Regions from separate parts of the Halomonas tibetensis genome, predicted to be linked through region 2. Evidence: predicted binding sites of a transcription regulator. Region 2 holds the regulator's gene; each other region holds the start of a gene.

Region 1 (10,621 bases), on a different contig from region 2:
CTCTCGATTAGCTGCCGCGCACGGCGCAGCAGAAGCTCGCCGGCTTCGGTCAGGCGCACCTGGCGGCCGACGGGCTCCAGCATCTGGACGCCAAGCAACTCTTCGAGCTTATGCACCGCATGGTTGAGCGTGGAGGGACTCTTGTGGATCGCTTCGGCGGCGCGGGCAAAGCCGCCGTGATCGACCACCGCCGCCAGCATTTGCCATTGGGCCAGGGTGACACGCGACATTTCGATATCCTCGAACTAAACAAGCGAATTATTGCGCCTAATCTTCGAAAAATTCGGCCTAAAATACAACGTTGCTCACCATAAAGAATTTGTCACCGCATCAAGAGGTACCTGCCATGACAACATCCACGCTTCGTCAGGTCGAAAGCCTGCAGCCCAGCCAGCCCAGTCAGGACGGTGACGGTGTCAAGATCAAGCGGATCCACGACTTCACTGGCGGGTTAGACCCTTTTCTGATGCTGGACGAGCTCGGCTCCGAGCGTCCGGACGATTACATCGGCGGCTTTCCGCCTCATCCGCACCGCGGCATACAGACGTTGACCTATGTGATCCACGGTGGCCTGACCCATGAAGACCACCTGAAGCACTCGAGCACCATCAATGCCGGCGACGCCCAGTGGATGCATACCGGCCGCGGCATCATTCACTCCGAGATGCCACTCACCGACAGCCAGGGCCTGCACGCTTTTCAACTGTGGCTGAATCTGGCCGCCAGCGAGAAGATGAGCCCGGCGCAATACCGTGATGTGCACGGCAGTGAAATGCCTCGCCTTATCGGCGGTGGCGCAGAGTTGGTCGCCCTTGGCGGTCGCTGGACTCGCGACGATGGCCAGATCATCGTGGGTCCTCTCGATGCGCTGGCAGGCAGCGGCGGCGTCGCCCATGCGAGCGTTGCATCGGGTGGTGAGCTGGTCTTGCGTACTGATGCCCCCACCCTGCTGGTCTATGTGTTCGAGGGCGAATTGGTCGTAGGCAATACTTTAATACCGGCGGGACATCTGGCACGCCTCACTGCGGGCGACCGTCTTGCGCTAGCCAGTGCATCGGGCGGCCAGGCGCTGCTGCTTGCGGGAATCCCCCACCGCGAGCCTGTCGCGCACTACGGTCCCTTTGTGATGAACAGCCATGCGGAACTCGAGCAGGCACTTCGCGACTATCAGGACGGGACTCTTACGGGTTGACGCCATCTTCCGTGTGAAGGGTTGATTTTCCTATCTGGCCTGCGCTTAAATAACATTCAGTAACAAATATCGTTTATTGACGCCTCGAGTCCGTTCACATTTCATTGTGAACGGCTTTACTGTGCAAATGTACAGGCTAGGCATGCCATACGTCATGGGTTAGAGTTCGTAGGCCTTTTTTTCTTTTCCATTATTCACTGGCCCTTACCCATGTTGCGAATCCTTCATTCGCTGCCCCGCACGCATAAGTTGTTATTGTTGCCGGTTGCCACCATGGTCACCGTGCTGGGCGCACAGAAAATCGTTACTACCTATCAGGATGTTCAGCGTGAACACCGCACGCTAGACACCGTGATCGTCCCCCTCGAGGTTGATGCCAGCCCGGGGCTTCCTTCGCTCAGTTTCCAGCGCAGCCCCCTTGGGGATGCCATTGATATTGCCAGCCAGGCACTGGACGCTACTCGCCAGCACATGCCGCTGGCAAATCTGGTGGATGAGGAGTCCTTCGAGCTTGAGCTGATCGACAGTGCCAGCGCCTCAGCGGATGGCGATCTGCCACTGGCGCTCACTCGACCGTCCAACAGCCAGCCTGAAGCCGACCTTGCCGAAGCGCTACCGACCCACCTTGATCAGGGTGCCGTGCACATGGCGGTGGTGGTAGGCACCATCGGCAGCGGCATGCTGGACCATGACGGCACTCTGATGGCCGACGCCACCTCCTACGAGCCGTTGCCAGATGATGAGTTGGGGCTATTCGAAGATGGACCCGTGATTCTCGAGCAGGAGATCGCCGCCAACAAATCGTTTGTGCCAGAATGGCAGACCTACGAAGTAAAGCAGGGTGATACCTTCGCGGTGATGGCCCAAAATCGTCTTGGCATGGGCTACAGCGAGGTAATTCGTCTTCTGGACCAATTACCCGACAAGGCCGTCCTGGCTCGCTGGCGGGCCGGCGACAGCTTTGATTATCAGCTCGACGAAGATGGCAACCTCCTGGCCATGCGCATGATGCGCAACGCCCGAGACGGTTTCCTGGTAGAGCGCGATGACAGCGGCTTCGAGGTTGCCACCATCGAGCGCACCGGTGAGGCCTCCCAGCGGCTGTTTGCGGGTACCGTCAGCGGCAGCTTCACCCGCTCCGCCCAGGCCACCGGTCTCTCCAGCGCGGAGATCAGCGAGCTGTCCCGCGTACTCGGCAAGAAATTAGACTTCCGCCGCGACACCCGTCGCGGCGATCGTTTTCAGGTGCTGGTGGAGTCCGACATTATCGATGGCTCCAGCTTCGATCCGCGAGTGCTCGCCGTGCAGTACGAGGGAGAGCGACTCGACCTGACCCTGATTCGCAACGATACCGACAACAATTTCTACACTCCCAACGGTGAAAGCCTCGATCCGGCCTTCAACCGCTATCCCTTCGAGGGCAGCTACCGGCTGAGCTCGAACTTCAATCCTCGTCGCAAGCACCCGGTTACCGGTCGCGTGAGCCCACATCGCGGCACCGACTTCGCCATGCCTATCGGCACGCCGGTCGTTGCTCCGGCAGACGGCCGAGTGGAAAAAGTGGCCAACCATCCGACAGCGGGGCGCTACATCGTGGTACGCCATGATAACGGCTATCAGACCCGCTATCTGCACCTCTCTCGCCCGTTGGTCAGCCGCGGAGATCGAGTGACCATGGGCGAACGCATTGCGCTGTCCGGCAACACCGGCCGCAGCACGGGTCCGCACTTGCACTACGAAGTGTTGGTTAACAGCAGCCAGGTCAATGCGATGACCGTCTCCCTTCCGGAAAACAAGAGCCTCTCCGGCGACAAGCTGGTGGCCTTCCGCCGACAGGCAGAACCGCTGTTGGCTGTCCTGCAGAGCGGCGACACCGGAACAGTGGTGGCAAGCCGCCGAAGCAACGACGAGGGCTGAACCTTCGCCGACACCACGCAGCGCCCCGCTTTTCAGCGGGGCGCTGCAGTTAAGGGCCCTTGCCATTCATTGCTGACCCTCTCCCATCACGGAGACACTGTTTGTCCTCGCCCCACATGAGTCGCACCCAACCCACGCCCCCACCCACGAACCGCCTGGCGGCCTTCTTCGGGGTTTTTCGCTACAGCCGTCGGGCGCTAACCCTGGTCTGGCAAACCTCGCGGCCACTCACTGTGGGGCTGGCGCTGTGCACCTTGGTAGCCGGTGTGCTGCCGGCTGTGGCGGCCTGGATTGGTCAGCTGATCGTCGACGCCGTGGTAGCGGCCATGGCCTACCACCGAGAGACCGGCGCGGCTATCACCTTTGAAAGCACCTGGCCGGTGCTGCGCTACGTGCTGGCCGAGGCCGGGATTATCGCCGCCATCGCCATGGCCCAGCGTGGCCTCTCGGCCCAGCAGTCGCTGCTGCGTGCCCTGCTGGGCCAGAAGGTCAACGTGATGATTCTCGAGAAGGCCGGCACCGTCAGCCTGGCCCAGTTCGAGGATTCTGAGTTCTACGACAAGTTGACTCGGGCCCGCCGCGAGGCGTCGGTACGCCCGCTGGGGCTGGTTAACAAGACCTTCGGTCTCGCCCAGAACGGCATTTCGCTGGTCAGTTTCGGCTTCCTGCTCGTGCAGTTCTCGCCCTGGGCCCTGCTGATCCTGATGGTAGGGGCGTTGCCGGTGTTCCTCTCCGAGGCCAAGTTCTCCGGCGACGCCTTCCGGCTGTTCCGCTGGCGCTCGCCACAGACCCGCATGCAGATGTATCTGGAGACGGTGCTGGCCCGGGAAGACAGCATCAAGGAGGTCAAGCTGTTCGGCCTGGAATCCCTGCTGCTGGATCGCTACCGGAAGATCTTCGATACCCTCTACGGCGAAGATCGCCGCCTGACGCTGCGCCGCGAGAGCTGGGGCTTCGGCCTCGGGCTGATCGGCACCCTGGCCTTTTACGGTGCCTACGCCTGGGTGGTGGTGGAGACGATCTCGGGCGGTCTGACCCTGGGCGAGATGACCATGTACCTGATGGTCTTCAAGCAGGGCCAAGGGGCACTCTCGGCGAGCCTGACCTCGGTGAGCGGGATGTATGAGGACAATCTCTACCTCTCCAACCTCTACGAGTATCTGGAACAGCCAGTGGCAGCGCAGACCGGCACCCTGACCGAAGGCGCCCACCCCAGCGACGGCATTCGTTTCGAGAACGTTGGCTTCACCTACCCCGGCGCCGAAAATCCCGCGCTTGCCGGCATCTCGCTGCATCTATCCCCCGGCGAGAGCCTGGCGCTGGTAGGCGCCAACGGCTCCGGCAAGACCACGCTGATCAAGCTGCTTACCCGACTCTATGAGCCCAGTGAAGGGCGCATCCTGCTGGACGGCAGCGACCTGCGCGAGTGGGACGTCCGGGCCCTTCGGCGGCGCGTCGGGGTGATCTTCCAGGACTTTGTACGCTACCAGCTCAAGGTGGGCGAGAACCTGGGGGCCGGCGACGTAGCCGCCTTCGACGACGAAGCGCGCTGGCAAGAGGCGGCGCGGCGTGGCCTTGCCGACGACTTCATCGCTTCGATGCCCGGCGGCTACCACACCCAGCTGGGCCGCTGGTTCAAGGGGGGCCAGGAGCTCTCAGGCGGCCAGTGGCAGAAGGTTGCCCTGTCGCGGGCCTATATGCGCGAGAGCGCCGACATCCTGGTGCTCGATGAACCCACCGCTGCCATGGACGCCGCCGCTGAGGCAGCGGTATTTGCCGACTTCCGAAAGCACAGCCACAACAAGATGACCATGCTGATCTCCCACCGCTTCTCTACCGTGCGCGCCGCGGATCAGATACTGGTGATCGACGGCGGTGAGATTCTGGAGCAGGGCAACCACGACAGCCTGATGGCCTCCAACGGACGCTATGCCCGGCTGTTCCGGCTGCAGGCGAAAGGCTATGAGTAGGCGCCATCGCGCCATGCATCGCCGAGGTGTCAGACCTGCGTCTACAGCACCGACGTGCGATTGAGTGCCCGTAGCACGTCGTCGTCACGGTCGTAGATATCCGGTCGAAACACCAGCTGGCCATCCTCACCCGGATGCACGGTCCAGTAGTGCAGGATCACCGGCATGCGGCTGGCCAGCGGCACGTTGCGGGTCTGGCCGCTGGCGGTCAGCGCCTGCACGTTCTGGCCAGATTCGGTGTCGTCCAACAGCAGCTGGGCAAACTCCAGCACGCCCTGCACACGGATGCAGCCTGAGCTGAAGGCTCGCTGCTCCCGGGCAAAGAGCCCCTGGGCCGGGGTGTCATGCAGGTAGACCAGATGGTCGTTGGGGAAACGGATCACCACCTGCCCCAGAGCGTTATGAGGTCCCGAATCCTGACGGATCATCACGTTGCCCGGGCTCCACCAGTTGATCTGTCGGGGATCAAGGCGCTGACCCGAGGGGCTGAGCACCCGCATGTTCTGCCGCTGCAGATAGCCCAGGTCGCGACGGATCGCCGGCAGGACGTCCTCGCGCATGATGGTAGGGGGCACTGTCCAGGTGGGGTTGACGGTCATGTGGGTGATCTCGGAGCGCAGCGACGGGGTGCGTCGATAGGGCTGACCCACCACGATACGCGAACGCCATATCTCGCCGTTTGGGCGGAAATAGCTGAGCCGGTAGCCGGCGATATCCACCAGCACGAAGGCCTCCGGCAGGCCATTCAGCAGCCAGCGAGCACGCTCCAGGTTGAGTCGAATCTGATCGATACGCGCCGCTACCGGCACATTTAAGGCGTCTCGTGTCTGGGGACCGACGATACCATCCGCCTCAAGCAGGTGGCGGCGCTGGAAGCGCTTCACCGCCTCTTCCAGGAGAGCATCGAATCGCCGCGGGTCCGGGGTCTCAAGCTCGGCGCGCGGAAAGGCGGAGGGGTCGGCGGCCATTACCTCGAGCTCCCCCTCCATGGCCAACCGCTCACGGAGCAGGCTGACCGTGTCATCCACATCTTCCAAGCGCAGCACGCGAGGCTGCTCAGGCAGCGGCGGCCAACCGCCCACCCGCTGGATGTTGCGGTAGCGTGCCAGGCCGCTGCGCAGCCGCTCGTAGGGCGCATAGGGTGGGCGCGCTTCGCTGAAGGCCTGCTCGAATCGCTGGCCGTCCACGGCCCGGGATATGGTGTCGAGATCGAGTCGCGCCGGCGCCACCGGAATCTCCCACTGAGGGTCGACTTGGCGCGGATCAAGGCGACCGCGCTGCAGATGGCTCAACGCCGTCAGCAGCAGCGCGGAGGTCTCCAGGTCAAATTGCGCCAGCTCAACCAGCGCGGCATCTGACTCGTGAAGTCGGCGACGTTCGGCTACCAGCCGGTTTGCCCGGTAGTCACTCGGGTCCAATCCATCGCTTTCGAGGGTCTGAAGGGCTTCGGCAAAGGCCGCCACCCGCTGGCGCTCCGCCCAGGCCGGGCGGTAATCACGGATTGCATAGAAATCTTGCAGCTCGGCGTCTTGCTCGGCCACCAGGAGGGCGATTTCCACCTCCAGGCTGCCAGTCTGGACGTCATGCGGCTCCTCAGCACTAATAGACGCGGATACCAACAGCACCACTGTGGCGAGGATGGGAACAAATAACCGCATGTTCGGTTCCTTTTATCGTTTAAGGCTAAATTGGCTTTCCTTGGCTCTCTCTCCATAATAGCCACAGGTTCGGGGCCACAGGGAAGCAGGCTTCGCTTAACCTTGCTTGGCTTCCCGTCAGTTACCGACTCTCAAGGTACCGTCTTCATGATCCCATCACTGTTTCCCCTGCCCCTGCTCGCCGGCTGCGTATTGCTCGCTTCCGGCCAGGCTCATGCCGATACCTTCCTCGCCCAGACCCTGCACCCCGAGGTGCTCCAGGACCAGACCCTGGATGAACGACTCAACCGCCTGGCGCCTGGCGCAGACCCTAAGGTGCTATCGCTTGCCGCCAATGCCCTGGCCTGCGCCGACCCGGACGCCGAGCGCCTGGCGGTGATCGACTATTCGCTCCCCTCCAGCGAGCCACGTCTATGGGTTTTTGACCTCAACCGCGACGAGTTGCTGTTCAAGGAGCTTGTCTCCCACGGCCAGGGCTCCGGTGACGCCATGGCTACCACCTTCTCTAATGTCCCGGAAAGCCACCAATCCAGCCTGGGGCTTTTTCGCACCATGAACACCTACTACGGTCGCAACGGCTACTCGCTTCGCCTGGAAGGCTTGGAAACTGGCATCAACGACCTGGCTTACCAGCGCGCCATTGTCATCCACGGGGCCGACTACGTCAGCGACAGCTTCATCGAACAGACCGGTCGCCTGGGGCGCAGCCACGGCTGCCCGGCGGTGCGCCAGGATGTTACCTACTCCCTGATCGACAGCATCAAGGAGGAGCAGTACCTGTTTGTCTACTACCCGGACCAGGAGTGGCTCGAGGGCTCCGCCTATCTGGCCTGCGACCGCGTCGAAGGTCAGCTCGCCATGCGTTGAGACGGGCGGTTTTCGTTTGCGTCTCTCTGGCAGAGGGCTATGCTGACGCTTTGTGCAGTGCATCAAAGCAAAAGCAGGGACACTTATGACCGAGACCAAACGTATCGACCTGGCGCTACAGGGCGGTGGTTCCCACGGCGCCTTCACCTGGGGAGTGATGGACCGTCTGCTCGAGGATCCCCGCATCGAGATCGAGGGGATCAGCGGCACCAGCGCCGGGGCCATGAACGGTGTCGTAATGGCCGATGCCCTGACCCGCGGCGACCGCGACACCGCCCGCCAGGCGCTGCACGACTTCTGGGAAGCGGTCAGCCATGCCGGCAGGTCCAGCCCCATCCAGCGCACCCCGCTGGACAAGCTCATGGGCAACTGGAGCCTCGACCACTCGCCGGGCTACATCGCCATGGACCTGATGAGCCGGCTGGTCTCGCCCTACCAGCTCAACCCCTTCGACCTCAATCCGCTGCGCGACATCGTCAGCGAAAGGGTCGATTTCGAGCGGGTGCGCCACTGCGAGGACCTCAAGCTTTTCGTCACCGCCACCAACGTGCGCAGCGGCAAGCAGCGTATCTTCACCCGCGAGGAGATGAGCTTGGACGCGGTGATGGCCTCGGCCTGCCTGCCCACGGTGTTCAAGGCGGTGGAGATAGACGGCGAGGCCTACTGGGACGGCGGCTACATGGGCAACCCCTCGCTGATGCCGCTGATGGAGCATTGTGGCACCCGAGACATCATGATCGTGCAGATCAACCCTATCTACCGCGAAGAGCTGCCCACCAACGCCGCGGCGATCATGAACCGTCTCAATGAGATCACCTTCAACGCCGCCCTTATCAAGGAGGTGCGCATGATTGCCATGGTCCAGCGCCTCCTCGGCGATCACGGTGTGGACATCGGCTGCTTCGGGGGCACCCTCTTTCACCGCATCGCCGGGGACGAGACCCTTTGCAAGCTCTCGGTCTCCAGCAAGCTCAACTCCGAGTGGCCCTTCCTCTGCCATCTGCGCGACGAGGGTCGGCGCACCGCCGAGAAGTGGCTGGTCGAGAATTTCGAGGATCTGGGCCAACGCTCCACCCTGGACGTCGAGAGCGTCTATCAGGATACGGAAACGCCACGCTGAGAATGCGTTGAATGGAAGCCTGATTCTGCAGAGCAGCACGGCATCGGCGTTACCACGATCAGAATCAGGCGGGAAAGCACACTGAGCCCCGCCTGCTGTCGTAGGCGAGAGGAAAGGACTGGATAGAGCAGGGTGATCTTCATCAGCCCCCTAGGTTCGCGTGGTAGCGCGCGTCGGTCGCCGCAACAGGCACCAGGATCGGGCACATGCGTGCGGCACTGCACCATCGAATTGCTTATTATCCCACTCGGTCGAGGGCCGCCTGATGAAGGCGGCCCTAGTTTTTTTTCAAGCCACTGAAAAATAATTAAAAAGCACTAAAGTGGCAGCTTATTTGCTTATTACAGATCAAGACTTGGTGGACGTGGACCAGGCTCCGTGGAGCACGAGTGCGTCGAACCTGACCTTCAACGTCGAAGGGCTCGTTTGCTAACGCGATTGACTGATCCGCGAGGTTACACCATGGACGTTCTCAACAAGGCCAACAGGATCCGACTGCTGGACTTCACCACCCCCCAGATGCGCGCGTTTCACTTCTCCTGGTTCGCCTTCCATATCTGCTTCTTTGGCTGGTTCGGTATCGCCCCGCTTATGGCAGTGGTCCGCGAGGACCTCAGCCTGACCCAGACTCAGATCGGCAACACCATCATTGCCTCGGTGCTGATCACCGTGATCGTGCGTCTGGCCATCGGCGTACTCTGCGACCGCATCGGGCCACGCAAGGCTTACTCTGGCCTGCTGATCCTTGGCTCGATTCCGGTGATGAGTATCGGCTTCGCCAACAGCTTCGAGACCTTCCTGCTGGCACGCCTGGCCATCGGTGCCATCGGCGCGGCCTTCGTCATCACTCAGTACCACACCACCATGATGTTCGCCCCCAACGTGGTGGGCACCGCCAACGCCACCAGCGCCGGCTGGGGCAACCTGGGTGGTGGTACCACCCAAATCCTGATGCCGCTGATCTTCTCCGGCCTGCTGATGCTGGGCGTCAGCGAAACGCTTGGCTGGCGCCTGGCCATGGTGGTGCCCGGCATCGTGCTGTTCGTCACTGGCATCTGCTATTACCGCTTTACTCAGGATGCACCCAACGGCAACTTCGAGGACCTGCGCGCCCGGGGCGAGCTTCCCCAGGCCAGCGGCGACAGCGGTGCAGGCCAGACCTTCCTGGCCGCCGCCAAGGATATCCGCGTCTGGGCCCTGTTCGTGGTCTACGCCATCTGCTTCGGTGTCGAGCTGACCATCAACAACATCGCCGCCATCTACTTTTTCGACCACTTCGACCTCACCCTGGCCACTGCGGGCATGCTGGCGGGGCTGTTCGGCCTGATGAATATCTTCGCCCGCACCATGGGCGGTATCTTCTCGGATCTGTTCGCCAAGCATGGGGGCCTGAAGGGCCGCGTTCGCTGGCTGTTCATCGCCCTGGTCTGCGAGGGGATCGCCCTGATCGCCTTCTCCCAGATGCATGTGCTCTCCTATGCCATCGGCATCATGCTGGTCTTCAGCCTCTTCGTGCAGATGGCCGAAGGTGCCACCTATGGCGTGGTCCCCTTCATCAACAAGAAGGCACTGGGTGCCGTGGCCGGCATCGTCGGCGCTGGCGGCAACGTGGGCGCCGTGGGCGCCGCCTTCCTGTTCCGCAGCGAGGCCATCACCTACCAGCAGGGGCTATTCTACCTGGGGGTGACCGTGCTGGTGCTGGCCTCCTGCGCGCTGGTCGTGCGCTTCTCCGACGAAACGGAAGCCGAGGAGGCCAAGGCCTACCAGGACGCCGTGGGCGAAGACACCGGCGCCGGCGCCCTGTCGCTGCGCTGAGCCTCGCGCCCCCACCCGGGGAGTTGCCCCACCCGCCCGCCGCTCTCAGAAGCGGCGGCTTTCGTCCGGGCCCATGGCGCGC
Region 2 (10,621 bases):
GGTCGCTCGCCGCCGAAGGCAGGCCCCAGATAGGAGGGGGCTGGCGCTTGGCGCTGGACGGCAGCCTGCTAGCCGGGCAGCTCGACTATCGGCCCAACCTCGTCGAGCCTTTGGACATCAGCCTGATGCGCCTCTCCCTGGACGGCCTGATGCCTCAGCCAGGGGCCGTGGAGTCGCTGCTTGACGAAATCGCCACCCCGCCCGAGCCGGCGCCGCTGCCCGGCTGGGTGGGGGGGTTGCCAGATGGCCGCCTGCGCATTGCCGACATCGAGCGCGGTGGCCAGCGCCTCGGGCCCTTTACCGCTCGCTGGCAGGCCACGCCCGACAGCCTTACCGTGTCTCCGCTGGGCCTGACGATTGGCCAGATCAGCGCCCGGGGCGAGCTGGTCTGGGAGGCTGCCGGGGCGGCTGATACCCTCTCCCGGGCGAGACTTGAACTTGACGGTCGCGATTTAGGTACCGCCCTTGAGCGGCTTGGCCAGGCGGCGGTGATCCACAGCGCCGAAACGCGGGTGACCAGTCAGCTGGCCTGGCCGGGCGCGCCCTGGCAGTTTGCTCTCGAGCGCTCCCGGGGTAGCGTGGAAGCGGAGCTGCGTGATGGACGCTTTGTAAACCTTGCTTCGACCCCCGCCCGTCTGGTGGGGCTGCTCAACGTCGATAACCTGGTGCGTCGTCTGCGTCTGGATTTCTCCGACGTGACCGGGCAGGGCACCGCCTTCGATCGTGTCAGCGGTGCGGCGACCCTGTATGGTGGGATACTGGAAACTCAAGGGCCCCTGGTGGTCGAGGGTCCGGCGACCCGCTTCACTTTGGATGGCCGCGTTGACCTGGCGCGGCGGGAACTGGACCAGCGGCTGGAGGTCACGGTACCCATCAGTCGCAATTTGCCCTTGGCGGCGGTGATCGCCGGCGCGCCCATAGTGGGCGGGGCTTTGTTTATCGCCGACCGCCTGTTTGGCGACGCCATTGACCGTGTGACCCGAATTCATTATCGCGTGCGAGGTCCCTGGACCGCGCCGCAGATCTCAGTGGAAAGTGCCGAATGACTGCATCTCGACCTAGCCTGCTCAACGAAGCCGCCAGCTTCCTGCTCACTCCCGGGGGGCTGACCCTCGACGACCTGGATCTTGGCCTCGGCCATGCCCTGGGTCCCGGCATCGACTACGCCGATCTCTATTTCCAGCGTAGTTGGCATGAGGGCTGGGTGTTGGAAGACGGCGAGGTCAAAGAGGCGAGCTACAACATCGACGGCGGGGTGGGCGTGCGCTCGCTGGCCGGCGAGAAGACCGGTTTCGCCTACTCCAACCAGATTACCGCCGATGCGCTGGCCGAGACCGGACGCACCGCCTCCAGCATCGTGCGCAGCGGGACGAGCCTGGCGGTGGCGCCGCGGGTGGTGGTGCAGGGAGAGTCCCGCTATGGCGGCGTCGATCCACTCACCGGGCTGAGTGCCGAGGAGAAGATCGCCCTGCTCAAGGAGGCCGACCGGGTGGCTCGGGCCGCCGACCCGTCGGTGAGCCAGGTCAGTGCCTCCCTATCCGGCGTGCATGAGGTGGTGCTGGTACGCGCCAGCGACGGCACCCTGGCGGCGGATATCCGGCCTCTGGTGCGCTTCAACGTCAGCGTGATCGTGGTGCGAAACGGCCGCCGCGAGCGGGGCAGCGCCGGCGGCGGGGGTCGCTACCCCATGTCGCGGCTGCGCGACGAGGGCGTGGCCGAGCGCTTCGCGAAGGAGGCGGTGCGTCAGGCGCTGGTGAACCTGGAGGCGATCGACGCCCCGGCCGGCCAGTTGCCGGTTGTGCTGGCGCCGGGCTGGCCCGGCATCCTGCTCCACGAGGCGGTGGGCCACGGCCTGGAAGGTGATTTCAACCGCAAAGGGAGTTCTGCCTTTGCCGGTCGCATGGGCCAGCGGGTCGCGGCGAAGGGTGTCACCGTGGTGGACGATGCCACTCTGGTCGACCGGCGTGGTTCCATGACCATCGACGACGAGGGCACTCCGGGGCAGTACACCCCCCTGATCGAGGACGGCATCCTCACCGGCTATATGCAGGACAAGCTTAACGCCCGGCTGATGGGAATGGCGCCCACCGGCAACGCCCGTCGCGAGTCTTTCGCCCACCTGCCCATGCCGCGCATGACCAACACCGTCATGCTGGCCGGGCAGGACGACCCCGCGGACATCCTCAAGAGCGTCAAGCGCGGTCTGTATGCGGTGAGCTTCGGCGGCGGCCAGGTCGATATCACCTCGGGCAAGTTCGTCTTCTCGGCCAGCGAAGCCTATCTGGTGGAGGATGGCAGGATTACCGCTCCGGTGAAGGGCGCGACCCTGATCGGTAACGGCCCCGAGGCGATGGGTCGGGTGTCGATGATCGGCCACGACATGGAACTGGATACCGGCATCGGCGTCTGCGGCAAGGAAGGCCAGGGCGTGCCGGTGGGGGTGGGCCAGCCCACCCTCAAGCTGGACGAGCTGACCGTTGGCGGCACCCAGTCCTGATTTACATCCCCGCGGTATCGCGGATCAGCTTGAACAGCTTGCGGGCGCTGGCCGGGGGCTTGTCTCTCTCGCGTTCGCGCTGGGCATTACGAATCAGCTGGCGCAGCGTCTGGCGATCGACGTCGGGGTAGTCGTCGATGAAGGCCTCCAGGGCCTCATCGCCCTCGTCGAGGAGGCGATCCCGCCACGACTCCAGTCGATGGAAGGCGTGGTCTCGGCGCAGCGTCTCCTTTTCGAGCTCGTCATAGACGGCCTTGATCGCTTCAAGATCCTCGCGACGCATGACCTTTCCCACGTACTGCATGTGGCGTCGGCGCCCCTCGTGGGAGCGGATCCTCGAGGTTTCCTCCACGGCGGCCAGCATGTCGTCGGAAAGGGGGAAGCGGGCGCGCTCGCCTGGTGTCATGGCGATGATCGCCTCGCCGAGCGCCTGCAGGGCGTGCATTTCACGCTTGAGCTGGGACTTGCTGACGGGCTCATCGTCCGAGAGCGTAATCTGGGCGAGTAACTCGCGGGGGGAATCCTGGGGCATGCCGCATCCATGGTTGAGGCTAGAGAATTTTCTACAGTATACCAGCCCGCGGCGTCGGGCTTGAGCGCAACATCACGAGGAGAGATCCATGACACAGGCATTCGATGCCGTCGCCCAGCAGACCCAGCTGGAGTCCCGCGCCCAGATGGCCTTGGAACTGGCCCGTCGGCTCGGCGCCGACGCTTGCGAGGTAGGCGCCAGCGTGGACCAGGGCACCGGCGTGAGCGTGAGGGAGGGCGAAGTGGAGACGGTGGAGCTCTCTCGGGACCAGGGTATCGCCGTGACGGTCTATGTGGGCAAGCGCAAGGGCAGCGCTTCCTCCACCGACGCCGGTGAAGCGTCGATCCGCGCGGTGGTAGAAAAAGCCATCGCGATCGCTCGCCACACCGGTGAGGACCCCGCATCAGGCCTGGCCGACGCCGAGCTGATGGCCCGTGAGCTGCCGGACCTCGACGTCCACCACCCCTGGGCTCTGACCACCGAGCAGGCCATCGAGATGGCGCTGGCCTGCGAAGCTGCCGGTCGTCGCCGCCCGGGCATCATGAGTTCCGACGGCGCCTCGCTATCCAGCGGTGAGGGCGTGCGTGTCTACGCCAACAGCCATGATTTCCTGGGCAGCCAGCGTGGCAGCCGCCATTCGCTCTCCTGCATGCTGATCGCCGAAGACGAAAATGGCATGCAGCGCGACTACGACTACACCAGTGCGCGCCACCCTCGTGATCTGCTGGCGCCGGAATGGGTGGGCGAGAGCGCCGCCGAACGCACCCTGCGGCGTCTGGGCGCGAGTCGTCCAGCCACGGGGCGATTGCCGGTGCTGTTCGATCCGGCCCTGGCGGGGGGGCTGATTGGCTCGCTGATGGGCGCCATCGCCGGCAGTGCCCTTTATCGCGAGGCCTCTTTCCTCTGCGATCGGCTTGGCGATGGGCTTTTTCCAGAGTGGTTCAGTCTCCAGGAGCGACCCATGGAGATCGGGGCCATGGCCAGTTCGCCCTTCGACGGTGACGGTGTTCAGACCCGCGACAACGTCTTCATCGAAAACGGCCGCCTGGCCAGCTATATGCTCTCAGCCTACAGTGCCCGGCGACTGGGCATGAAGACGACCGCCAACGCGGGTGGTGCGCGCAATCTGCGTCTCACTGCCCCGTTGGAATCCCGCGACGAGCTGCTTGCCCGCATGGGGCGAGGGGTGATGGTCACCGAACTGATGGGGCAGGGGGTCAATGCCGTGACCGGAGACTATTCTCGCGGAGCGGCGGGCTTCTGGGTGGAGGACGGCAAGATCCAGCATCCGGTGGAGGAGTTCACCATTGCCGGGAACATGGAGGCGATGTTCAAGGGCTTAGTCGGCGTGGGCAGCGATATTGATACCCGCGGCAGCATTCATACCGGCAGCTGGCTGATCGATGAGATGACCGTCGCCGGAAGCTGACGCTCGACCTCACTCATCCTCGTGGAAGCGAGCCTCGAAGAGCGCCTGAACGGCATCAAGCGCCGCGTCAGCATCCTCGCCCTCGGCACTGACGGTGAGTTCGGTGCCGCAGGGAGCGGCCAGCATCAGCAGCGACATGATGTTGGCAGCGTCGCCCTGAAGGGAGCCGTTCTCCACGCTGATGCAAGCATCGAAGGGCTGGCAGCACTGCACCAGTTTGGTGGCGGCGCGGGCGTGCAGGCCACGCCGGTTGGTCAGGGTCAGCTTGCGTTGCGGCACGCTCAACGTCCTTGATGAGGTGTGACGATTGCCGTCCGTTCCGGCGGCGAGGACACGGGTAAAGAGTGGTTGATACCCAGTTCGCGGTGGCGCAGCCGGACCAAGGGGTGAGAGATGGCCAGGCTGGCGGCCAGGCGCTCCGCCAGGTAGACCGAGCGATGCTGCCCCCCCGTACAGCCGATGGCCACCGTCAGGTAGCTGCGGTGGCTGGCCAGATAGGCGGGCAGCCATCGCTCTACCCAGGCTTGAATATCGTGGCGCATCTCATCGACCAGCGCATAGCTCTCCAGAAAGGCGACGACTTCCGGGTCACGACCGGTGCTGGCACGCAGCTGCGGATCCCAGTAGGGATTGGGTAAACAGCGGGCGTCGAACACCAGGTCGGCATCCGGTGGTACGCCGCGTTTGAAGCCGAAAGACTCGATGGTCAGAGTGAGCTGGTCGGGCTGATGGCTGGCCACCTGGTCGGCGATACGACCACGCAACTCATGGACCGAGAGTCGAGACGTATCGATGACAAGGTCTGCCAGGTCGCGGATTCCGGAGAGTGCCAGCTCTTCCGAGTCGATGGCTTCGGCCAGTGTCATTTCGCTGTCTCGAGTCAGCGGATGGCGGCGGCGCGTTTCCGAGTAGCGCTCCAGCAGGATACGGGCATCGGTGGTCAGATAGATCACCTGGCAGTCAATACCTCGGGCACGCACTTCCTCAAGCAGGCTGGGGAAGCGCTGAAGTGCCTGGGGAAGATTGCGCGCATCGATGCTGACGGCGATGGAAGAGCGTGGCGATTCCGGTCCCTTGAGCTCGTCGACCAGGGAGCCGAGCAATACGGCCGGCAGGTTGTCAATGGCATAGTAGCCCAGGTCTTCAAGGGCCTGCAGCGCGATCGACTTGCCTGAGCCGGAACGACCGCTGATGATCACGAGCTGCATGGGGGTCTCCTGGTCGTCAATCTGGCCGGGTGGCCCGCGGGGCATTTACCCCTGTCGTCGGATCGCCTCGATAAGCCGTTCGTGTAGCTCGCGCTGGCTTTCACTCTTGCGCAGCCCGCTACGTGTCTCGGCGTCGTTCATGACGCCCGCTACCTGGGCAAGCAGGGCCAGATGAGCATCTTCGGCCTCCTCGGGTACCAGCAGCACGAAGACCAGGTCGACCGGCTCACCGTCGATGGCGTCGAAATCCACCGGCTCGGCGAGTTTCAGGAACCCGGCAATGGGAGACTTGCAGTGCGGGTTGCGAGCGTGGGGAATAGCCACACCGTTGCCGATGCCGGTGCTGCCCAGGCGCTCACGGCCAATTAGACGGCTGAACACCTCCTGGCTGTCGAGGCTGGGCGTATTCTGGGCGATAAAGGTGCTGAAGAATTCCAGCACTCGCTTCTTGCTGCCCCCGGGGACACTGAACAGGATGCGCTCCGGGGGCAGGATGGTTTCAAGTGACATGGCAGACTCAGCGAGCGCCGGCGCCTTGAGCGCGGGCCTGAGTCTTTTCCTTGTGCTTGACCAGCTGGCGGTCAAGCTTGTCGGCCAGGGCATCGATGGCAGCATACATATCAATATCCTGGGCTTCGGCATGCAGGTCGGCACCGGCAGCATGCAGGGTGCAGGCGGCGTGCTGACGCTCCTTTTCTACGGACAGGGTTACATGCACGTTGGTGATGTTGTCGTAGTGGCGCTCCACGCGAGCCAGTTTCTCGTCCACATAGCCACGCAGGGCATCGGTCAGTTCCACATGATGGCCGGTGATATTGACTTGCATGAGACGCTCCTTGGTCGTTGGTTATGAATCGATTGTAACCCTTTTTCCTGCCTTGCATACCCCTCGTGCCGCCGCCGTCTTAACAGGCCTGATGTCGGTCATCGAAGTCGTTTGCGATCGCTGGAGGAGGGGATGCCCATGGCCTCCCGGTACTTCGCCACCGTCCTCCTCGCCACCTGGATGCCGGCCTCGTCGAGCAGGGTCACCAGTTTGCTGTCGGACAGCGGCTTGCGGGGCGGCTCTTCCAGGATCAGCTTGCGGATCCTGGCGCGGATGGCGGTGCTGGAGTGGGCATCACCCTCGCCGTTGCCGCCGACGTGGCTGGAAAAGAAGTACTTCAGCTCGAACACGCCCCGCGGGGTGTGGATATATTTCTGGGTGGTGACCCGGGAGATGGTCGATTCATGCATCTCCACGACCTGGGCAATGTCGGCGAGAATCAAGGGTTTCATCGACTCCTCGCCGCGCTCGAGAAAACCGAGCTGGCGGACCATGATCTCTCGTCCCACCCGCAGCAAAGTGTCGTTGCGGCTTGAGAGACTCTTCATCAGCCAGCGCGCTTCTTGGAGGTGGTCCTTGAGAAACTGGTTATCCTGGCTCTTGTCCGCACGGCGGATCAGCGCGGCATAGTCGGGCTGGATGCGCAGCTTCGGCAGCGCCTCGGGATTGAGCTCCACGTGCCAGCCGCGGTTATCGTGGCGCGCCACCAGATCGGGGATCACGTAGTCGTTCTCGACGTCGGAATAGGCGCTTCCGGGCCGGGGGTCCAGGGAGCGCACCACGGCGATGGCCGTGTCGAGAGCGTCGTCGTCCAGGCCCAGGCGTCGCTTGAGCAGACGACGATCGTCCCCGGCCAGGGCCTCGAGGAACTGGCGGACCAGGCGACGCGACTGGGGCAGCAGGGGAGTGTCGTCGGGCAGGGCGGCGAGCTGCAGCATCAGGCACTCGCGCAGGTCCCTGGCGAAAACGCCGGTGGGCTCGAACTGCTGCAATCGCAGCAGCACCTGCTCGACCTCTGCGCTGCGCAGGCCCCCTAGCCCCTGGGCTCTGAGGCCGTCGCGGATCTCATCCAGGGGTTGAGCAAGATAGCCGGCGGCGTCTACGGCATCGATCAGGCTCTCGGCGACCTGGCGCTCCCTCGGATCCAGGTCGGTCATCGCCAACTGCCAGGTCAGGTGCCCCTGGAGACTCTGGCCCGCTGCTTCGCGCTCGAAGTCTGGGCCCTCGCCGCTGCCGGCGGGAACGCCCAGATCTTGATAGGTGTCCGACCACTCGCTGTCGGTGACGAGTTCATCCGGGATCTCGCTGGCCCAGTCATCCTCTGGCGTCTCGGTCACCGCCTGCTCGCCAAAATCCTCCTCTAATTCGAGCAGAGGGTTGGATTCCAGGGCCTGCTGAATCTCCTGGCGAAGATCGAGGGTAGAGAGCTGCAGCAGGGCGATGGCCTGCTGGAGTTGGGGCGTCATGGTCAGCTGAGTGCCGACGCGTAGCTGCAGGGAGGCTTTCATGGCCATCGTGACGGTCTGCCCTCGTATGCCGGGAAGTGGCCGGAAAGCATCACCCTAGCCCGGGTGCTGTGGGCTTGCAAGCGTTGGCTTTGCAACTACTGTGCCAGCCGCAAGCAGCATGCCGTCATGGGATAACGACTGGCTTATCATGGGATTGTGTCGTGAGAGTGGTGTCGATAAAGGATTATGGCCAGGTGAAGGCATGGTCAGAGACGGAAGTCCTGGCCCAGGTAAACCTCGCGGACACGCTGATTGGCGAGAATCTCCTCGGCGTTGCCTTCGGCGATGATCTGGCCATCGCCGACGATATAGGCGGTATCGCAGATGTCGAGGGTCTCGCGCACGTTGTGGTCCGTGATCAGCACGCCGATGCCGCGGGCCTTGAGCTGTCGGATGACCCCCTTGATCTCGCCCACCGAGATGGGGTCGACGCCGGCGAAGGGCTCGTCGAGCAGGATAAACGCTGGTTCCGTCGCCAGGGCTCTGGCAATTTCGACCCGCCGTCTCTCTCCGCCGGATAGGCTCATTCCGAGATTGCCGCGAATATGGGTCACATGGAACTCTTCAAGCAGCTGCTCGAGGCGTGCCCGGCGCCCCTCGCGATCGAGGTCCTTGCGGGTCTCGAGGATCGCCATGATGTTGTCGGCCACGGAGAGTTTGCGAAAGATCGACGCTTCCTGGGGCAGATAGCCGATGCCGGCTCGGGCGCGTTCGTGCATGGCCGCCCGCGTCAGATCCAGGTCGTCGATGGCGACTTCACCGGCGTCAGCGCGCACCAGCCCTACGATCATGTAGAAGGAAGTGGTCTTGCCGGCGCCGTTGGGGCCGAGCAAGCCGACGATGCTGCCTTGGCGGATGGCCAGATTGATGTCCTTGACCACGCGGCGGCGCTTGTAGCTCTTGGCAAGATGGCGGGCATAGAGGGTTTTCATGGGCCGCCTTACTGCTCGGGCTGGAGGGTCATGCGAATGCGCTGGCGTCCCTCGACGCCTTCGCCCTCGCTGCGCGCATGCACCACCCGTCGATCGAGGAAGTACTCGAGGTAGCCGCCGTCGAAGGTGTCGCCGCCTTGATGCAGCTCGGCGCGGTCGATCAGTTCCATGCGTCGTTCAGCCACGTGGTAGATGATGGTGCGTCCCCACCCACGGACCAGGGGTTCGCTTGGGTCGGGCTGCTGCTCCAGATAGGCGCGTTCGCCGGTGGCGATGGCCCGGGAGAGCTGACCCTGGGCGTTTCGCTCGATCTCCACCCGATCACCGGTCAGGCGCATGCTGCCCTGGCGGATGTCCACGGCGCCGATGTAGACGGCGGTACCGGCGCGGTCGTCCAGGTTTAGCTGATTGGCCTCTACCTCGATGGGGGCCTCGGCGTCGCTACCCTGGCCGAGAGCCGGTCCGGCAGTCAGCGACAGCAGCAGGCAGAGCAGCAGGGCGGAGATTTGCATCATGGCTGGGGGTCCTCTCGTGTCTCGGGCGGATGGTGACCGCGGACATTGTCGGTTAGCCGGGCGCGATTGTCATGGAGCCAGGCGTCGAAGCGCTCCCCACTCATGCGCTGGGGGGGCTGGCGCAGCAGGGCAGGCGTGTCACTCCAGGCGTGGCCGCTGTTGGCATCATAGTGAAGCACCTCGGTGTCGAGTTGCCAGCGATCCTCGGGGGCGTGAAGCCGAGCGCTGCCTGAGAGCGTCAGCGGATTGCCGCCCGGGCCCAGCACACCGCGGTCGGCCTCGGCGAGCCACACCCTGCCTGCGTTGTCGACGAGTCGGGCGTCAGGGGTCTCGAGGCGAGTGACGTCATCATGGGGCGTGTGCACCAGTCGTGGAGTCTCGACCCGCTGATGAGCGCTTCCTTCGTCGTCGAAGCGTGTCAGTCGCGCACCCTCCAGGTAGAAGTCGGGTTCGCCGGCCGCGTCACGAGGCACCGCCCCGGGCTCACGGACGCTGCTCGTGTCGAGGAGTGCCATCACGCCGCCCAGCGCCAGCAGCACCAGGAAAAGCCAGACCCGAAACGACGGCTGAGGCAGGGCCATGTGCTCAACCGGCCCCGTGCAGGTAGGTGTCGAGTACCGCGTCCCAGTGGCCCTGGGCCTTGAGAAGGGTGTCGCAGATCTCGCGGGCCGCTCCCTGGCCGCCACCCTTTACGGTCACCCAGTCGGCGTGCTTGCGGATGTATTCGGGGGCATTGGGAACGCTGATGCCCACGCCGGCGCGGCGGATGGCGCCCACGTCTGGCATGTCGTCGCCGCAAAAGGCCACCTGATCAAACTCCAGATCGAGTCGCGTGCAGAGGTCGCGCAGCACAGGCAGCTTCTTTTCCACCCCCTGGAAAACGTGCTGGATCCCCAGCGCCGCGGCGCGGTGACTCACCATGGGCGAGTCGCGGCCGGTGATCAGGGCCACCACGATGCCGGCGCGCTTGAGCAGCTTGAGGCCATGGCCGTCCTGGACGTTGAACGCCTTGATCTCGGTGCCGTCGGCCTGGAAGTAAAGCTGGCCGTCGGTGAGCACGCCGTCGACGTCCAGTGCCAGCAGACGGATGCGGCGCAGGCGGTCCACCAGGCGGGGGTCTTGCAGCGGGAGGTTGTGGGGCATAAAAGCTCCGGGTCGGTGAATGGGAATCAGA
Region 3 (10,621 bases), on a different contig from region 2:
AAGATACCGGTGGGGCGCCACACCAGGATGGCGACCAGGATGAAGAAGGGCACCACGATCTTGTATTCGGTGCCGACGAAGGCCAGGTTGCCGGCCTGGGCGAGCCACTCGGGCAGGCTGTCACGGAAGGGTCGCAGCAGCACTGCCCAGTTGAATACCGCCAGGGTTTCGGCAAAGCCCACCACGAAGCCGCCGGCGATGGCGCCGTAAGGATGCCCAACGCCGCCGACGATGGCGGCGGCGAAAATCGGCAGCAGCAGGAAGAAACTGAGGTCGGGCTTGAAGGTCACGTCCAGCGACAGCAGGGTGCCGGCGATGGCGGCCAAGCCGCCGGCAATCACCCAGGTCACGGCGACGATGGTGTTGGTATTGATGCCGGAGGCGCGGGCAAGGTCAGGGTTGTCCGACATGGCGCGCATCGCCTTGCCCAGCCGCGAGCGGTTGAGGAAGAGGTGCAGGCCGATCACGCAGGCGATGGTGAGCACCAGGAGGATGATCTGCGGCTCGGTAATCACGATCGGCGCACGGACTCCCTCGAAGGGCAGGGCGAGGCGGTAGATCTCCTTGCGCTCGCCGGCCATATAAAGGTTCTGGCCGCTGGTGCCGGCGAACAGGCGAATCAGCCCCTGCAGCATCAGGGTGACGCCCAGTGAGCCAATCACGATGACAATGGGCTTGACCCCGTGGGCTCGCAGCGGTTTGTAAAAGGCCTTGTCGATGCCCACCGCCAGCAGCGCGGTGAGCACCATGGCCAGCGGCAACATGACGACCGGCGTGGGCAGCCCCACGACCGACCCAACCCCCGGAAATGCCGCGGTGAGCAGCAGCACCATAAAGGCGCCGAAGGTCATCATGTCGGCATGGGCGAAGTGGGCAAAGCGCATGATGCTGAACACCAGCGTCACGCCCACCGCGCCAATGGCGTAGATCGAGCCGGTTACGCTGCCGGCGACCACGACGTTATTGATGAAGAACACCAGTTCATTCACGACAGATCTCTCCCGTTCCCGGTGGCGGCTCTAGCCGCCCAGGAAGCTCTTGGCCACTTCCGGATCCGCCAGCAGGGCGGCGCCGGTATCGGTAAAGCGGTTCTGGCCGGCGGCCAGTACGAAGCCCTTGTCGGCAATGGCCAGCGCCTGCTTGGCGTTCTGCTCCACCATCAGGATGCCGACGCCGGCGGCGTTGATCTCCTTCACCCGCTCGAAGATCTCGTTCATATAGAGGGGCGAGAGGCCGGCAGTAGGCTCGTCAAGCAGGAGTAGCTCAGGCTCTGCCATCAGCGCGCGGCCCATGGCCACCATCTGGCGCTGGCCGCCGGAGAGTTCGCCGGCGGGCTGGCGTCGCTTGTCATAAAGGGGGGGGAAGAAGCCGTAGACCGTCTTGAGCATGCGCTGGGTGTTCTGCGGCTTCAGGAAGGCCCCCATCTCCAGGTTCTCCTTTACCGAGAGGCTCGGGAAGACGTTCTTCTCCTGTGGAATGAACCCCATGCCCTTCTGCACCAGCTTGTTGGGCGGCAGGTTGTGGATTGGTTCGCCGCGCAGCAGGATGTCGCCTTGGCTGACCGTCAGCAGGCCGAAGATGGCCTTGAGCATGGTGGACTTGCCCGCACCGTTGGGCCCGACAATCACGCCAATTTCGTCGGCGTCGATGACCATGTTCACGCCGTTGAGGATGTTCATCCCACCGTAGCCGCCGTGCACATCGCGCGCTTCAAGTAGTGGCATCTTGGGGAGCTCCAAAGTAAGCCTCGATGACGTCGGGATTGTTCTGGATCTCCTCGATGGAGCCCTCGACCATCACGCTGCCCTGGGCGAGAACGATCACCGGGTCGCAGAGCCGGGCGATCATGTCCATGTCGTGCTCGATGACGAGGAAGGTGTAGCCCATCTCGCGGTTGAGCCGCTCGATGTTCTCGACCAGGTCGCCAAGCAGAGTCCGGTTGACCCCCGCGGCGATCTCATCGAGCAGCACGACCTTGGCGTCGGTCATCATGGTGCGGCCGAGCTCCAGCAGCTTCTTCTGGCCGCCGGAGAGATTGCCGGCCAGTTCGTTGCGCACATGGTGCAGGCCGACGAAGTCGATCACCTCCAGGGCGCGGCGGCGCACTCCCTCCTCCTCCTGCCTGACCCTTCCGGGGTTGAACCAGGCATTGAACAGGCTTTCTCCGGCCTGGCGGGGTGGCACCATCATCAGGTTCTCCAGGGCGGTCATATGGGAGAACTCGTGGGCGATCTGGAAGGTGCGCAGCAGGCCCTTGTGGAACAGTTCGTTCGCGGGGCAGTTGGTGATGTCCTCGCCCTCGAGCAGCACCTGGCCGCTGTCGAGCGGCAAGGCGCCGGCAATGATGTTGAATAGCGTCGACTTGCCGGCGCCATTGGGGCCGATCAACCCGGTGATGGAACCCTTCTCCACCGACAGCGAGCAGTCGTTGATCACCTTGAGGCCACCGAAGGCCTTGTGGACGTGTCGCACGTCGATCATGGGGGCCATGAGGAGGTTTTCTCCGTTGTTGTCTTGGGCCGTCACGCCGTTGCCGCCCAGGGGCTGGGCGGCAACACCGTCACTGATCCTGGCTGTCGTCCACCAGGAAGGTGCGGCCGGCAGCAAAAGCACCAACGATCACCAGGGCGCCGACGGCGGGAATCAGGTAGCCCTCCACCTGGGGAATGGCGCGCAGGAAGACGAAGGCGACTGCCGCCGGAGCGACGAAGCGCACCAGGAAGCGCCAGATGGCGAACCAGGTCTCGTTGGTGCGCATTTCCTTCATCACCTCGCTGTGGGTCAGCGCCCAGCCAGCAAACAGTGCGATTAACAGGCCCCCCAGCGGCATGAAGATGTTGGTCAGAAGCTCGATGAATTCGAAGGCGCTGCGGCCGAACAGGGTGTGGAAGATCGTGCCCTCGGCGTAGACGTTGAAGCTGGCCACGGTGACCAGGCCCAGCGCCCAGCTGGCCAACACCATGGCAAACACCGCCTGGGGACGCGTCAGGTCGAAGCGTTCGACCAGAAAGGCGGCTACCGGCTCAATCAACGAGATGGAGGAGCTGATTGCTGCCCCCAGCACCAGGATGAAAAATACGCCGCCAACCAGCGCGCCGAAAGGCATCTCGGCGAAGGCCAGCGGCAGGGTGACGAACATGAGGCCCGGGCCCTGGCCGGCATCCAGGCCGGCACCGAATACCAGCGAGAAGATGGCCAGGCCTGCGACCATGGCGACGGCGGTGTCGACGACGGCGATGGCCAACGCGGTTCGGGTCAACGAGATCTCACTGGACATGTAGGCGCCGTAGGCCATGATCGCGCCCATGCCGAGGCTCAGTGTGAAGAACGACTGACCCATGGCAGCCAGCCAGCCTTCGAGACTCAGGTCGGCGATATTGAAGGTGAACAGGAAACTGGCCGCGGCGGCGAAGTCGCCGTTGGCCACGCCGTAGGCCAAAACCACCAGCAGGATGACGAACAGTGCCGGCATGATGATGCGCAGCCCACTCTCGATACCCTTGTGGATGCCCATTCCGACGATCAGCCCCGAGGCGATGATGAACAGGGTGTGGTAAAGGGTAAGAAGTGCCGGTGAGGCGAGCAGGGCGTCGAAGCCGGCGCCAATGGTCTCGGCATCGGCACCGACAAGCGAGCCGGTGAGCATCTGCCAGGTGTAGTGGATCGCCCAGCCGGCGATCACGGAGTAGAAGCTCAGGATCAGGAAGGCGGAAGCGGCCCCCAGCCAGCCGATGGACTCCCAGGCCCGCGAGGTCTTGTGGGTGCGGGTCAGGAAGCGCATGCCCATGATCGGGCTGCGGCGGCTATTGCGACCTAGCATAGTTTCGGCGATCAGGATGGGAATGCCCACGGCGAATATGGTCAGGGCGTAGACCAGAATGAAGGCCCCGCCGCCGTTCTCGCCGGTGAGGTAGGGGAAGCGCCAGAGGTTGCCGAGACCCACTGCCGAGCCGACGGCGGCCAGCAGAAAAGTCCCCTTGTGGGTCCAGACGTTGTGAGTGCTCATGAAGGCTCCAGAACGCGAAACGGGTGGCCAAGAGGGCCCATGCCGCAACTTTGCGGGAAAATGCGTTCGGGAGCCAGTCTCGCAGCGTTTAGCAGACGTTAAGTTCGCCGATAATGCCTCTATCGACTAGCGCTCCTTGTCGTTGTCCTCGGTGTCATCCTTGGCCTGGCCAATGCTCGGTTCCAGGGCGCGGGCCTCGTCGGGCAGGCGTACGGTATCGCCAAGGGCGAGCTTGCCGTGGGACTTCAGTCGCCGACCGTTGTTGACGGCGATGATCGCTGCTACCTCGCCGATGCTGGTGCCCTCCACATAGGCCTCTACCTTCACTCGCACTATGGCGCCCAGATAGCGTGCCGAGAGGATATCGCCAGGGCCGGGGGCCGAGTGGCTCGTGGGCTCATTCTCGAAGTGGCGCATGACGCTGTCGGCGCCGGGGTCGTCCCATTCCACGTGTTTGTGCATGGGGGGCCTCCTGATTGTATTGGACACAGATAAGGGCGAACGGTTGACGTTACCAGCATAGTGGATTGCGGGGCCGACAACGACGACGCCCGCCGCGGGGAGCTCCCGGGCGGGCGTCGTGTGACGTGGTGACGGTCTTATTTCTTGCTGGAACGCTTGCGCTCGTTTTCTTTGAGCAGCTTCTTGCGCAGCCGGATGTGGTGCGGTGTCACCTCAACCAGCTCATCGGAGTCAAGAAACTCGATGGCCTGCTCCAGGCTGAACTTCACCGGCGGGGTCAGGACGATGTTCTCGTCGTTGCCCGTGGAGCGCATGTTGTCGAGCTTCTTGCCCTTGGTCGGGTTGACCACCATGTCATTGGCGCGGTTGCTGATACCGATCAGCATGCCTTCATAAACTTCGGTTGCGTGATCGATGATCAGCTTGCCGCGTTCCTGAAGAGCAAACAGCGCATAGGCCAACGCCTTGCCGTCGACCATCGACACCAGCACGCCGTTGCGACGCTCGATGGAGGCATCGGGCTTGAGCGGGCCGTAGTGGTCGAAGCGACTGGTGAGAATGCCGGTACCGGAGGTCAAGGTCAGGAACTGTCCGCGAAAGCCGATCAGGCCGCGCGCCGGGATGATGAAGTCCAGGCGCACGCGGCCCTTGCCGTCGGGGTGCATGTTGGTCATCTCGCCCTTGCGGTAGCCGAGCTCCTCCATGATGGCGCCCTGGTGCTGCTCCTCGCAGTCGACGATCACCTCTTCGTACGGCTCCTGCTTGACGCCGTCGATCTCGCGGATGATCACCTCGGGGCGGCCCACGGCCAGTTCGAAGCCCTCGCGACGCATGGTCTCGATCAGTACTGAGAGGTGGAGTTCGCCGCGGCCGGAGACCTTGAACTTCTCGGGGGTCTCGCCCTGCTCGACGCGAAGCGCTACGTTGTGAATCAGCTCCTGCTCGAGACGGTCCTTGATATTTCGGCTGGTGACGAATTTGCCGTCCTTGCCCGCGAAGGGAGAATCGTTGACCTGGAAGGACATCGAGACGGTGGGCTCATCCACAGACAGCGGCGGCAATGCCTCGACCTTGGCCGGGTCGCACAGCGTATCGGAGATGGAGAGGTCATCGATGCCGGTCACGCAGACGATATCCCCTGCGGTGGCTTCGTTGGTCTGCACGCGTTCCAGACCCATGTGAGTCATCACCTGGCCGATCTTGCCCTTGCGGACCTTGCCATCCACGCCGATCACGCTGATCTGCTGGTTGGGCTTGACCGCGCCGCGCTTGATGCGGCCCAGGCCAATAACGCCCACATAGCTGTTGTAATCCAGCGCCGAGATCTGCATCTGGAACGGACCGTTTAGCTCAACCTTGGGCGGCTCGACGATGTCGACGATGGACTGCAGCATCGGCGCCATGTCGTCGGCCAGCTCTTCTGGGTCCATGCCGGCAACGCCATTCAGCGCCGAACAGTAGATGATCGGAAAGTCGAGCTGCTCATCGGTGGCGCCGAGGTTATCGAACAGGTCGAAGATCTGGTCGATGACCCAATCGGGGCGTGCGCCGGGACGGTCGATCTTGTTGACCACCACGATGGGCTTCAGCCCCTGGGCGAAGGCCTTCTGGGTGACGAAGCGAGTCTGTGGCATGGGGCCGTCGACGGCATCGACCAGGAGCAGCACGGAGTCGACCATCGACATCACGCGTTCGACTTCGCCACCGAAATCGGCGTGTCCCGGCGTGTCGACGATGTTGATGTGGTAATCCTGGCCGGACTGGTCCTGCCATTGAATGGCAGTATTCTTCGCCAGGATGGTGATGCCGCGTTCCTTCTCCTGGTCATTGGAATCCATGACGCGTTCTTGACCCTCGGCCTTGCGGTCCAGGGTGCCGGACTGGCTGAGAAGCTTGTCGACCAGCGTGGTCTTGCCGTGGTCAACGTGGGCGATGATGGCGATGTTGCGAAGCTTACTGACGTCTGAATTGCTATCGGTCGTGCTCATAAGGTGTGTCTCACTGATATGTACGCACCTATGTACACGTTTTATTAAGTACCCTAGGCGCGGGGCAGGGAATGTAGGGCGCGCATTGTACAGCCTCCCCCGGTTCGGTAATAGCGGATTCGTGCTTTCGATGGGCTGTCAACGCGGCGCGCCGGCCTTCACCCGGGCGCCACAGGCGCGCAGGCGCACCAGCAGTTCGTCCAGAGCGCCGCTGTTGTGGTTGGGGTCGCAGCCGCCGATCCGTTCATACCAGCGATGAGTCAGGCACAGCCCTCCCCCACGAGGCAGACGCTTGATTTGTACAAGCAGACGCTGAAGCGGGCTGCGGTGCAGGGTCGGAAGCAGGGCGGCATCGAACTCACCCGCGGCAACCTCGATGGCCAGTTGCATCAGCACCTCGGCACTGGAGGCATCGCCGATGCCGGGGAAGACCAGTACCTCGCCGATACAGGGGGCGATGGCGTCGTTAAGGCGCTGCCCCAGGGGGGCTGAGGAGACGCTGATCAGACGGGCGCCGAAACGGTGCGCAATACATGGCAGTCGGGGGTCGCCGGTGTCGTCGATAATTCGCAGGGAAAAAGGGGTGGTGTCGGACCGTGCCAGTGACGCGACAATGGCCAACTGCCGGGGCAGGTAGGAGCCAGCACTGCGGGCGTCGATGAGGATGCAGCCGGTGAAATCGATCATGCGAACTCCGGGATTGGGCCGCACTATGGGGGCACTAGCCAGCTGCCAGCAATTCACTGCTGGCGCCTCATGGCGTTGTAAGCAAGTGTAGTCGTTGGTGAGTCTGCGTATCAAAGGGTTCTGGAAGGAAAAATCTGTTTCAGGCCGTGGTCGCGTTACCTCTCCCCGGCGGGCAAATAAGTTAGGCTGGGCATCTATTTCGCTCTTTTTTGGTGCATTGACAGGTCATGTTGCACAAATAAAGCGCACTGGATCGACCTGACCGATGGCCCCTCACGACGCCGAGGTGTCGTTGATTCAGTCTGGTGCGCCAAAAATTCCTGTTTTATTCTTTTAAATCAGATTTTTGCTGTATCCATGGTGCATCAAGGTGCAACATTGGCATGGTGTATGCTTAGTAGTGAGTAGCGTCGGAAACAATGCCGGCAACCGTGGGCAGCTCGTCTGCGGCATGCTACAACTTCGCAACACACCAAGGCTTCGAGCCAAGCTCAACCCCGGAGGACACCATGTCTGCCAAGACTCTCGCCCTGATTGAAGAACACGATGTGAAGTGGGTCGATCTGCGCTTCACCGACACCCGTGGCAAGGAACAGCACGTCACCATTCCGGCCCGTGATGTGGACGAGGAGTTTTTCGAGAACGGCCAGATGTTCGATGGTTCTTCCATCTCTGGCTGGAAAGGCATCAACGAGTCCGACATGATCCTGCGGCCAGAAGACGGCACCGCCTTCCTCGACCCCTTCACCGAAGATTCCACCCTGGTGCTGCGCTGCGACATTATCGAGCCAGCTACCATGCAGGGCTATGAGCGTGACCCACGCTCCATCGCCAAGCGCGCCGAGGCCTACCTGCAATCCACTGGCCTGGGCGATACTGCCTTCTTTGGCCCGGAGCCCGAGTTCTTTATCTTCGACGAGGTGCATTGGAAGTCCGATATCGAGGGCTCCATGTACAAGATCACCTCTGAAGAAGGTGCCTGGTCCACCGACCGTGCTATCGAGGGCGGTAACCTGGCCCACCGTCCGCGCGTCAAGGGCGGCTATTTCCCGGTGCCCCCGGTGGATAGTTTCCACGACATCCGCGGCGCCATGTGCAACACCCTTGAGGCCATCGGTCAGACCGTCGAGGTGCACCACCACGAGGTGGCCAACGCCGGCCAGAACGAGATCGGGATCAAGTTCAACACCCTGGTCAAGAAGGCCGACGAGGTTCAGGAGATGAAGTACGTGATCCACAATGTGGCTCACGCCTACGGCAAGACCGCCACTTTCATGCCCAAGCCGCTGGTTGGCGACAACGGCAGCGGCATGCACGTGCACCAGTCCTTTTGGAAGGAGGGAAATAACCAGTTCGCAGGCGACGAGTATGCGGGTCTCTCCGAGATGGCGATCTACTACATCGGCGGTATCATCAAGCACGCCCGTGCCCTGAACGCCTTCGCCAATGCCTCCACCAACTCCTACAAGCGCCTGGTGCCGGGCTTCGAGGCCCCCGTGATGCTGGCCTACAGCGCACGTAACCGCTCCGCTTCCATCCGCATCCCTTACACCGCCAGCCCCAAGGGCAAGCGCGTCGAGCTCCGCTTTCCGGATCCGACCGCCAACCCCTACCTGTGCTTCTCGGCGATGCTCATGGCCGGTATCGACGGCATCAAGAACAAGATCCACCCCGGCGACGCCATGGACAAGAACCTCTATGACCTGCCGCCGGAAGAGGGCAAGGCCGTGCCGACCGTGGCCCACAGCCTCGACCAGGCGCTGGAGGCGTTGGACCAGGACCGCGCCTTCCTTACCGAGGGTGGCGTGTTTACCGATGACATGATCGACGCCTACATCGAACTGAAGATGGAGGACGTGGAGCGCATTCGCATGACCACACACCCCATCGAATTCGATATGTACTACAGCTGTTAACAGCTCGCGGTTAACGACGAGCTGCTGGTGACGGCAGCGGCCAGAGGCAAAGCGCCCTGGTACGGCATCGACGCCCGGCGTTGATCAAAAAGGGGTTCCGCCATGGCGGAACCCCTTTATCTTGTTCACTATCCAATGAAGCAATGTGCGACACCATCCACAGACCGCCAGGAAAGCGGTACGCAGGGGGTATCCATGAACAAGGCCTTGATGATCCTGACGATAGGGCTGAGTTTCAGCCTGGCTGCTCAGGCCCAGACGATCTACCGCACCACCGACGCCCAGGGGAACGTGGTGTTCACCGATAATCCGGAGCGGGGCGGCGAGCAGGTGGAGCTGGCGCCGGTAACGGTCGTGCCCGCCACCGGCGAGGTGCGCACCGGCCAGCCCGCACCGCGCGCGCAGGGCAGCGGAGCGGAAACCGTGACGGGTTCCCCCGGGCAGCCCTTCATGCCCTATGACAGCTTCCGCATTCTGTCGCCCAGCCATGAGCAGGCCTTTCCGGTGGGGTCGGCTGGCAACGTGTCGGTGGAACTGGGCATCGAGCCGGCCCTGCGCGAGGATCACCGGGTGCGTTTACTGCTGAATGGCAGGGTGAGTCAGACGGCGATGCATACCACAGCCTTCATGGTCGCCAACATGAATCCCGGCGAGCACGTGTTACAGGCTGAGCTTATTGATGGCAGCGGTGCTGTTCGCCATCGCAGCTCCCCTGTCACCATCTTTGTGCATCGTGCCAGCGTCAACCGCCCGACCAATTAGCTGCCCCCGCGCTGGGCGCCCTGGCCGTGGTGCCCGGACGGAAGTCCGAGGCCCTGTCGCTCTCCACACGATGGCGAACGGCCTCCCTGGCCCGTGAAACCGGCGCCACCACCCGTCGAGACGCCGTCTCCGCTGCGTCGCGGTGAACCGGTCCGTCGACTGCCCGAGGATGATTCTCCTCTGCGCCGCCAAGAGGAGCACGCTACCTACCGTTGAGCCTTCTCGGGGCACCTGGCGCACCAGTGTCGGCCGCTGCTTCGTGCAGATCTTTTTCTTTTGCTCTATTTTGGTGCACTAGCATCCCGCACCGACGCCCTGCGGCCAGTGATCCCGGGCCTCGCAAATCTGGCGCGCTTCTTGCAAACCCTTGGTGTCCTGAAAAGGATACTCCTGGATCCGACATGGGCGAATCGATGTACCAACGCTTGATGGAGCACCTTTCCACCGCTGTGGTTCTTCTGGACGGTGAGCTGAGGCTGCAATGGATGAACCCTGCCGCCGAGGCATTGCTGGCGATCAGCCTCAGCCGGGTAAAGGGAGGGCGGCTGTGCGCCCTGATGGAGAGCGATGATGGGCTCGGTGAGGTCCTGGGCAAGGCGCGGGACGAGTTCCACCCCTTCACCCAGCGCGAGGCGCGGCTCGTTCTGTTGGCCGGTGAGACCCTTACCGTGGATTACACGGTGACGCCGCTATCCCGCCAAGAGCTGCTGCTGGAAATCGAGCCTCGCGACCGGCTGATGCGCATCTCTCGAGAGGAAGCGCTGCTGACCCGCCAGGAAACCATCAAGGTGCTGACGCGG

Evidence for each region. The regulator sigma-54, encoded in region 2, starts transcription at its own class of promoters, with help from an activator protein. The targets are predictions, from matches to a motif close to TGGCACNNNNNTTGCTNT.
Region 1: the regulator sigma-54 is predicted to act here: its motif matches at 9,048-9,065, upstream of ACFODV_RS04830 (NarK family nitrate/nitrite MFS transporter).
Region 3: the regulator sigma-54 is predicted to act here: its motif matches at 7,523-7,540, upstream of glnA (glutamate--ammonia ligase).

Annotation. Positions count from the first base shown of each region.
Region 1 covers NZ_JBHRSQ010000007.1:421,054-431,674, reverse strand. The annotation lists gene ACFODV_RS04865 (LysR family transcriptional regulator) at 1-230, opposite strand, end outside; gene ACFODV_RS04860 (pirin family protein) at 347-1,192, shown strand; gene ACFODV_RS04855 (peptidoglycan DD-metalloendopeptidase family protein) at 1,403-3,109, shown strand; gene ACFODV_RS04850 (ABC transporter ATP-binding protein) at 3,226-5,079, shown strand; gene ACFODV_RS04845 (L,D-transpeptidase family protein) at 5,121-6,737, opposite strand; gene ACFODV_RS04840 (murein L,D-transpeptidase catalytic domain family protein) at 6,885-7,604, shown strand; gene ACFODV_RS04835 (patatin-like phospholipase family protein) at 7,690-8,724, shown strand; gene ACFODV_RS04830 (NarK family nitrate/nitrite MFS transporter) at 9,187-10,539, shown strand.
Region 2 covers NZ_JBHRSQ010000006.1:204,318-214,938, reverse strand. The annotation lists gene ACFODV_RS02050 (YhdP family phospholipid transporter) at 1-1,046, shown strand, start outside; gene tldD (metalloprotease TldD) at 1,043-2,497, shown strand; gene yjgA (ribosome biogenesis factor YjgA) at 2,499-3,029, opposite strand; gene pmbA (metalloprotease PmbA) at 3,118-4,458, shown strand; gene ACFODV_RS02030 (HPr family phosphocarrier protein) at 4,468-4,737, opposite strand; gene rapZ (RNase adapter RapZ) at 4,740-5,666, opposite strand; gene ptsN (PTS IIA-like nitrogen regulatory protein PtsN) at 5,712-6,176, opposite strand; gene hpf (ribosome hibernation-promoting factor, HPF/YfiA family) at 6,184-6,492, opposite strand; gene ACFODV_RS02010 (RNA polymerase factor sigma-54) at 6,591-8,006, opposite strand; gene lptB (LPS export ABC transporter ATP-binding protein) at 8,207-8,932, opposite strand; gene lptA (lipopolysaccharide transport periplasmic protein LptA) at 8,941-9,447, opposite strand; gene lptC (LPS export ABC transporter periplasmic protein LptC) at 9,444-10,028, opposite strand; gene ACFODV_RS01990 (KdsC family phosphatase) at 10,033-10,590, opposite strand; gene ACFODV_RS01985 (KpsF/GutQ family sugar-phosphate isomerase) at 10,617-10,621, opposite strand, start outside.
Region 3 covers NZ_JBHRSQ010000010.1:21,142-31,762, forward strand. The annotation lists gene ACFODV_RS07975 (branched-chain amino acid ABC transporter permease) at 1-989, opposite strand, end outside; gene ACFODV_RS07980 (ABC transporter ATP-binding protein) at 1,020-1,724, opposite strand; gene ACFODV_RS07985 (ABC transporter ATP-binding protein) at 1,711-2,490, opposite strand; gene ACFODV_RS07990 (sodium-dependent transporter) at 2,561-4,006, opposite strand; gene ACFODV_RS07995 (hypothetical protein) at 4,133-4,468, opposite strand; gene typA (translational GTPase TypA) at 4,606-6,456, opposite strand; gene ACFODV_RS08005 (hypothetical protein) at 6,595-7,143, opposite strand; gene glnA (glutamate--ammonia ligase) at 7,653-9,059, shown strand; gene ACFODV_RS08015 (DUF4124 domain-containing protein) at 9,255-9,821, shown strand; gene glnL (nitrogen regulation protein NR(II)) at 10,235-10,621, shown strand, end outside.